Regions from separate parts of the Massilia sp. SYSU DXS3249 genome, predicted to be linked through region 1. Evidence: riboswitches for the same ligand, from Rfam matches in the RefSeq annotation. Region 1 holds a riboswitch; the other holds the start of a gene.
The links. A riboswitch is a leader RNA that binds a small molecule or an ion and turns the genes downstream of it on or off. The one in region 1 is predicted to bind cobalamin.

Region 1 (4,141 bases):
CGGGGCGCAACTGGGGTGGGGTGACGTCGCTGGTAAGGCGCGATATGGAAGCCCTGGCGAGATAGCTGAACAGACACGTAGGGTGGGCAGGTCTCCTGCCCACGCGTTCAACTCTCTCTTGAGTATAGAAGACAGTCGCGGCGCCCTCGATGACCGATCAGAGAGCTAGCCTTGACTGAACGCGTGGACGGGAGACCCGTCCACGCTACGAAATCACCCCGACCGGTCGAGCTTGCGCTTTTCCGCCGCGCTCAGCCGCTTGGCGGTCACATACACCACATACATCGGCTGCGCCCCTGGCGGCTGCGCCAGCTCGGTCTCGGCCACCGCGCTCACGGGCGCAGCGGGCAGCGGGCGGTCCGATTGCCCGCTCAGGCAGGCGGCCAGGACGAGTCCCCCGAAAGCCCCAAAAATCCATACCTCGACGTTGCGCGCGATGTCCATGATCTCCTCCGTGATGTGATCCCTGCGCGGCCGGGAGCGGCCGTGCTGTCATCGTGCCCGTCCGGGATGACTCGATATTGCAACGAATCAAGCCAAAACAATTCCGTAAGGAAACTTTGCAACAACGCGTCGGGACGCCGTTCCCGATAGCCGCGTAAAATACCGCCTCGTTCGCAGAATTTTGAAAGCACAGCATGTCGATACAATGGTTCCCGGGCCACATGAACTCCGCCAAGAAGCAGGCGGAGGAGCAGATGGAAAACACCGATCTGGTGATCGAGGTACTCGACGCGCGCCTGCCCGAGGCCAGCTGCAATCCGCTGGTCGACCGGATGCGCAAGTTCCGCCAGCGTCCGGTGCTCAAAATCCTGAACAAGATCGACCTGGCCGATCCCGAGGCGACCGCCGCCTGGAAGGCGTATTACGATGCCTTGCCCGGCGTGACGGCCTATCCGATGACGACCAAGCGGCCGGCCGACGTCGCGCGCATCCCGGCGCTGGCGCTCTCGCTGGCCCCGCACCGCGGCGTGCCGACCAAGCCGCTGCGCATCATGATCATGGGCATCCCGAACGTCGGCAAATCGACGCTGATGAACGCGCTCCTGAAAAAGCGCGTGGCCAAGGTCGGCGACGAGCCGGCGGTGACCAAGACCCAGCAAAAGCTGTATCTCGACAAGCACACGGTCCTGGTCGATACCCCGGGCCTGATGTGGCCGAAGATCGAGATGCCGAGCGATGGCCTGATGCTGGCCGCCAGCCACGCGATCGGCACCAACGCGCTGATCGAGGAAGAAGTGGCCTTCTTCCTGGGCGACCTGCTGCTCGAGCGCTACCCGCAGCTGCTCAGCGCGCGCTATGGCTTCAAGACCGAAGGACTGGACGGCATCGGCGTGGTCGAGAACGTCGCGGCGCGCCGTGGCTTCCGCGTGCGCGGCGGCGAATTCGATGTCGAGAAGGCGGCCCACGTGCTGCTGCACGACTACCGCAGCGGCGCCCTCGGCCGCATCAGCCTGGAAACGCCGGACAGCCGCGCCCAGCGCCTGGCCGCGCACAAGGCGGAGGTGGAAGAGAAGGCGCGCATCGCGGCCGAGAAGGCGGCGTTAAAAGCCGAGGAAGCAGCACGGGGCAAGCGCGGTACGTGAGGGGACCTCGACAAACCTACTGCGCGTCGGATTGTCGCCCTGCGATGCTCGCTGTACCAAAGTACAGCTGCGCTTCTCGAACGACACTCCTTCCGCTCGCTACGGTTTGTCGAGGCCCCGAAACGCTAGCTCTGTGCATACAGGCGTAGATTTCGTAGGGTGGGCACTTGTGCCCACGCAGTCTGACGACACGCACATCCGCGCCATCACCAACGCCCGTTGGTGAACATTTCCCTTGCCACGTATATAATCACCCCCGTTCTGGTGCCCGCGTGCGCAATCTGCGCGCGCAGTTAAACGGGAAACACGACGCCCCAGCGCCTCCGGCGCGCGGCCAACGTGTGCTGCCCCCGCAACGGTAAACAAGCGTCGCCCCACGGCGACTGGCCGCTTCGAACACCACTGTGCCCGGCATAGGAAGGTGAAGCGGTCCGACTTGCTAGCCCGGATACCGGCCAGGACAGGGGGGCACTGCTCGATCCACAGCGATCGGGCAGCGTCCGTTGAATCCGGCTTGCGGGGACGCAGGCCGGGTGCACATTCATTTCAAAAGAACCAAAACATGAGCTTTGCTGTTGTCCCGAACAGCGCGCCGGTACTCAAGCCGCTCGCGCTGGCCTGCGCTTTCTCCCTTTCCCTTTTCGCCGGCGCTGCCGGCGCCCAGGAACAGGCCATCTCCACCGTCCACGTGACCGGCTCGCGCTTCCCGGCCGATGCCGCACTGCCCACGGTGGGCGCCACCGTCATCACCGCCGACGAAATCCGTAACGCCGGCGTCACCGACGTCAACCAGGCGATCCGCAAGATCGGCGGCGTCTACGGCCGCCAGAGCCTGGACGGCTCGCCCGACTTCGGCCTCGACCTGCGCGGCTTCGGCACCAACAGCAGCCAGAACATGGTGGTGCTGGTCGACGGCGTGCGCATGAACGAGAACGAACTGGCCGGCGCCGTGCTGTCGACCATCCCCGTCGACACCGTCGAGCGCATCGAGATCGCCCGCGGCGGCAGCAGCGTGCTGTATGGCGAAGGCGCGACGGGCGGCGTCATCAACATCATCACCAGACGCGGCGCCCAGGCCGGCTACCACGGTTCCGTCAGCCTCGAAGGCGGCCGCTTCGACCAGCACGATGCACGCGCCTCGCTGCGCCATGGCGAAGGCGCGCTCTCCTTCGACCTGGCCGCCGCCCACCAGGGCACCGACAACTACCGCGACAACAACGAGTTCCGCCAGAAGACCGTCAGCGGCGGCGTCCAGTGGGCGCGCGGCGACAGCCGCCTCGGCCTGCGCGTCGAATCGGCACGCCAGGAATCGCGCTTCCCGGGTTCGCTGAGCCTGGCCCAGTTCGAGGCCAACCCGCGCCAGAGCCTGACCCCGAACGACTTCGGTTCGCTCGACAGCGACCGCGTGACCCTCTCCGGCGCCCACCGCATCGGCAGCGTCGAACTGGCGGCCGAACTGTCGCACCGCGAGCGCGAAACCCTGGGCCACTACGAATCCGAATTCGGCACCAGCGACGTCGCCAACCGCAGCCGCCAGACCCAGTTCTCGCCGCGCCTGCGCCACCTTGCGCGCCACAATGGCCTGCTCAACGAATTCGTCGCCGGCGTCGACCTGCTGGAGTGGGAGCGTGTCTCCACCTTCGGCGGCGCCTTCGGCGTCTCGGGCAACGATGCGAAGCAGGACGCGCGCGCCTTCTACCTGCGCGACGAAGTGCGCTGGAACGAGGCCTACAACGCGCGCCTGGCCGTCGGCGCCCGCCACGAGACGTTCGAGAAGGATTACGCCGACCCGTTCGCCAGCGTGCCGCAGGAAAGCAGCAGGCAGTCGCAGAACGCCTGGTCGGTCGAAGGCAGCATCGATCCGGTGCCGGGCGTGACCCTGCATGCCAAGGCGGGCGAGAGCTACCGTATCCCGAATGCCGACGAGAACAGCTACCGCTCCAGCGTCCAGGTGCTCGACGTGCAGACCTCGCGCGACCTCGAATTCGGCGTGACCGTGGGCAGCGAAGCGCGCCGCATCTCGGCACGCGTGTTCCGCCACCGCCTGCGCGACGAGATCTTCTTCGATCCGACGCTCGCCTTCGGCTTCGGCATCAACACCAACCTGGATCCGACCCGCCGCCAGGGCATCGAAGTCGACGGCCACCTGGACCTGCCTGCCAACCTTCGCCTGAGCGGCCACGTGCAGCACGTGAAGGCCGAGTTCACCGACGGCCCGAACCCCGGCCGCGAGATGGTGCTGGTGCCGAAGAACGTGGTCACCGCGCGCCTGGCCTGGATGCCCCGGAATGGCCACAGCGCCGACATCGGCGCCCAGTACGTCTCGAACCAGCGCTACGGCAGCGACTTCGACAACAGCTGCGCCGCGCGCATCCCGTCCTACACGACGATCGACGCGCGCTACGCGCTGAAGGTCGGCGCCTGGGAGTTCGCCGCGACCGGCCTGAACCTGGGCGACCGCCGCTACTTCAGCCAGGCCTTCGGCTGCCGCAGCGGCATCTACCCGAGCGACGCGCGCCAGCTGAAGCTGTCCGCCCGCTACGAGTTCTGATGCC
Region 2 (4,141 bases), on a different contig from region 1:
AAGCTGACGGGCGCGCCGGTGGCCGCCTGCGTCGGCGCCGGCACCGGGCTGCCGCCCGAGGGCATCGCCCGCAAGCAAACCGTCATCGAGGCGGCAGTGGGCAGGCACGTCGGCGTGGACGAGCCGCTTGCCGTGCTGGCTACCTTCGGAGGCTTCGAGATCGCGATGATGGCCGGCGCCATGCTGCAGGCCGCGCACATGCGCAAGCTGTTGCTGGTCGACGGCTTCATCGTCACCAGCGCCTTGCTGGTCGCGGCACGCCTGCAACCCGCCATCCTCGACTACTGCGTCTTCGCCCACTGTTCCGACGAGCAGGGCCACCGCCTGATGCTGGACCACCTCGACGCACGCCCGCTGCTGCAACTCGGCCTGCGCCTGGGCGAGGGCACCGGCAGCGCGCTCGCCCTGCCCCTGCTGCGTGCGGCCGTCAATTTCCTCGGCCAGATGGCGACCTTCTCGTCGGCCCAGGTCGCCACCCGCGCTTCCTGAACATGCAGCAGCTGCGCCTGTTCTTCATCGCCCTGCAGTTTTTCACGCGGCTGCCGATTCCGCGCTGGGTCGGCTTCCAGCCCGAATGGCTGCACCACGCATCGCGCTATTTCCCGCTGGTCGGCTGCGTGGTCGGCGCGGGCGCGGCAGCCGTGTATGCGCTCGCCGCACTGGTCCTGCCCGCGCCGGTGGCGGCAGTGCTGTCGACCGCGGCCTCGATCTATCTCACCGGCGCCTTCCATGAAGACGGCTTCGCCGATACCTGCGACGGTTTCGGCGGCGGCCTGACGCGCGAGCGCGTGCTCGAGATCATGAAGGACTCGCGGGTGGGCGCCTATGGCGCGATCGGCATCGTCTGCATGCTGGGCGCGAAATGCACGGCGCTGGCCATGCTGCCGCCCGCCAGCGCCATCGCCGCCCTGTTGATCGCCCATCCCGTGTCGCGCCTGGCCGCCACCGCCCTCATCTGGCGCATGGACTACGCACGCGACGAAGGCAAGGCGAAGCCGATGGCCCAGCAGATGAGCGGCGCGGAATTTGCCATCGCCGCGCTCACCGCGCTCCTGCCCGGCGTGCTGCTGGCGGCGGCCGGCCAAGTCACGCTGCCGGCCTTGTGCGCGAGTGTGGCCGCCGCCTCCGCATCGGCCTTCTGGCTCGGCCGCACATTCCGGGCGCGGATCGGCGGCTACACGGGAGACTGCCTGGGCGCCGTCCAGCAAGTGGCCGAAGTCGCCGTCTATCTCGTCATCCTGGCCAGCCTTGGCCGGGGCGCACTCGCGTGAGCATGCGCCTGCTGCTGGTGCGCCATCCGCGCCCGGCCATCGATGCGGGGCTGTGCTACGGCAGTACCGACGTCGCGGCCGCGCCGGGCGAGATCCTGCGCGTGTGCGAGGCGCTGCGCACTGGCGGCCTGCCTCCTGCGCTGCCGACCTGGTCCAGTCCCCTGTCGCGTTGCGCCGACCTGGCGCGTGCGATCGCTCCGCCCGACTTGCAGTTCGATACGCGCCTGGCCGAAATGGACTTCGGCGACTGGGAGATGCGGTCCTGGGACGCCATTCCGCGCGGCGAAGTCGACACCTGGGCCGCCGACTTGCTGCACTACCGTCCGGGCGGCGGCGAGTGCGTGCTCCACGTGGCGCGCCGGGTGTCCGCTTTCCTCGGCGATCTGTATGCGACAGGCCACCCCGAGGCACTCGTCATCTGCCACGCCGGCACCATCCGCCTGCTGCGCGCCTTGTGGACCGGACAGCCCCTGGAAGCGGCCGCACTGGAGGCGGCGCGCACGCCGCACCGGATCGCCTACGGCGAAGTGCTCTTGCTGAAAAACTGACAACCCTCGCCTGACGAACGTATAATGGCCCCGTTTTGGTGCTCGCGCCTGTGTTCACAGGCGCAGTTAAACGGGAAACACGAAGCCTCGTAAAAGGCCAGCGTGTGCTGCCCCCGCAACGGTCAGCAAGTGCCGCGTTCACGCGGCGAATCGTCTCCCCAGACCACTGTGCATCCGCATGGGAAGGTCGGACGGTCGTACTTGCCAGCCCGGATACCGGCCAAAAGGTGGAAGCGCGACCGCATCGTTGCGTTTCTGTTCAATCTGGCCTACGGGGACGTGGGCTGGTTGTCCAACCCATAGAACCATCATGACTTTTCACGTTTCACGGCAAGCGGCCGTCTCGTCGCTCGCCCTTGCCATGGCCACGCCTTTTGCGTGCGCCGATTCCACGCCCATCGATACCGTCGTCGTCACCGCCACGCGCATGCCGCAACGCGCGGCGGACGTCATCCCGCAGACCACCGTCATCCATGCCGACGAGATCGCGCGCTCGGGCGCCGGATCGGTCGCCGACCTGCTGCAGCGCCAGGGCGGCATCGAGATCGCCCGTAACGGCAGCGCCGGCGCCAGCACCAGCGTCTTCCTGCGCGGCGCCAACAGCAACCAGGTCGTGGTCCTGCTCGACGGCGTGCGCATCGGCTCGTCGACCAGCGGCGCCGCCAGCTGGAATGCCATTCCGCTCGAGGCCATCGACCGCATCGAAGTCGTCTACGGCCCGCTCAGCACCCTGTACGGCGCCGACGCCATCGGCGGCGTCATCCAGATCTTCACCCGCAAGGGCGAGGCCGGACTGGCCGCCACCGTATCGGCCGGCATCGGCAGCAACGCCACGCGCCAGGCCAGCGCCAGCCTTGCCGGCAGCAGCAGCGGCGAGCACGCGGTCAGTTATGCGTTCGGCGCCGGCCACGAAGCCTCGGACGGCTTTTCGGCGACGAAACCGGGCGCCTTCGGCTACCACCCCGACGACGACGGCTACCGCCGCCGCAGCGCCCATGGCCGCGTGGCCGTGGCGCTCGCACCTGGCCACGAGGCCGGCGTGCAGTTCCTGCACAGCCGCCTGCGCGCCCAGTACGACAGCGGCGCAGGCAGCTACGACACCCATAACCGCCAGGACCTGAACTCGGCATCGGTGTTCATGACCAACACCTTCCTGCCCAACTGGCGCAGCAGCGTGCAGCTGGCGCGCTCCGAGGACAAGCTGGGCAGCTTCACGAGCGCCGCGGCGTCCGGCGCCAGCCAGATCGATACCCGGCAGGATGAGCTGAACTGGCAGAACACGATCACGCTCGGCACCGATACGCTGCAGCTGCTGCTCGGCCACCGCAAGGAAGAAGTGGCGTCCAGCGCCACCCGCGCCCTGGAACGCGAGCGCAGCACCCGTTCGTACGGCGCCGCCTATGCACTGCGGCGCGCACGCCACCTGGTCGATCTCAGCGCGCGCCAGGACCGCTCGGCCTACGGCAACAAGCACACGGGCGCGGCCGGCTACGGCTACGACTTCGGCGGCGGCCTGCGCGCCACCGCCAGCATCGGCACCAGTTTCCGCGCCCCGACCTTCAACGAGCTGTACTACCCAGGCTACGGCGTCGAATCGAACCGGCCCGAGCGCGGCCGCAATGCCGAAGCCGGCCTGCGCTACGACAGCCGCGGGGTCCAGCTCGACGCCACCTGGTTCCGCAACCGCCTGACCGACATGATCGTCTCGGCCAGCCCCTGCCCCGACAACCGCGACGGCCGCACCGGCAGCTGCGCCTACAACGTGGCCTCGGCCACGCTCGAAGGGGTGATGCTGTCGGGCGCGGCCCGCCTCGGCGCGCTGCGACTGCGCGGCAGCCTCGACTGGCAGGACCCGCACGACAACAGGACCAACAAGCGTCTGGCGCGGCGCAGCGACCGTCATGCCAGCTTCGGCGCCGACTACACTGCCGGCGCCTTCGAGGGCGGCGCGGAACTGGTGCTCTCGGACGAGCGTTTCGACGACGCGGCCAACCTGCGCCGGCTCGGCGGCTACGGCCTGCTCAACCTGCATGCAACCTGGCGCATCCATCCAGACCTGTCGCTGCTGGCGCGCGTGAACAACGCAGCGGACAAGGACTACGAGCTGGCCCGTCACTACGGCACGGGCGGGCGCACCTGGTTCGCCGGCCTGCGCTACCGCCTGCGCTGACACGGGCGCCCGTGAGCACGACCGCTCCCCTGCTGCTGCGCCGGCGCGCCACCCTGATCACAGGTTCGCTGCTGCTGCTTGCGCTCGCCTGCATGCTGTACGCCGGCATGACCGGCTCGATCGCGGTGGCACCTGGCGAGGTGCCGGACGCG

Region 2: it holds a riboswitch for cobalamin, as region 1 does, so the genes downstream of both, ACWCIA_RS22690 (TonB-dependent receptor domain-containing protein) here and ACWCIA_RS09115 (TonB-dependent receptor family protein) in region 1, are expected to answer to the same signal.

Annotation. Positions count from the first base shown of each region.
Region 1 covers NZ_JBSIPX010000006.1:37,442-41,582, forward strand. Annotated here, with positions in the region: gene ACWCIA_RS09100 (hypothetical protein) at 1-65, shown strand, start outside; gene ACWCIA_RS09105 (hypothetical protein) at 214-444, opposite strand; gene ylqF (ribosome biogenesis GTPase YlqF) at 639-1,586, shown strand; cobalamin riboswitch at 1,832-2,060, shown strand; gene ACWCIA_RS09115 (TonB-dependent receptor family protein) at 2,149-4,137, shown strand.
Region 2 covers NZ_JBSIPX010000034.1:1,000-5,140, forward strand. Annotated here, with positions in the region: gene cobT (nicotinate-nucleotide--dimethylbenzimidazole phosphoribosyltransferase) at 1-489, shown strand, start outside; gene ACWCIA_RS22680 (adenosylcobinamide-GDP ribazoletransferase) at 492-1,271, shown strand; gene ACWCIA_RS22685 (histidine phosphatase family protein) at 1,274-1,819, shown strand; cobalamin riboswitch at 1,839-2,058, shown strand; gene ACWCIA_RS22690 (TonB-dependent receptor domain-containing protein) at 2,130-3,989, shown strand; gene ACWCIA_RS22695 (FecCD family ABC transporter permease) at 4,001-4,141, shown strand, end outside.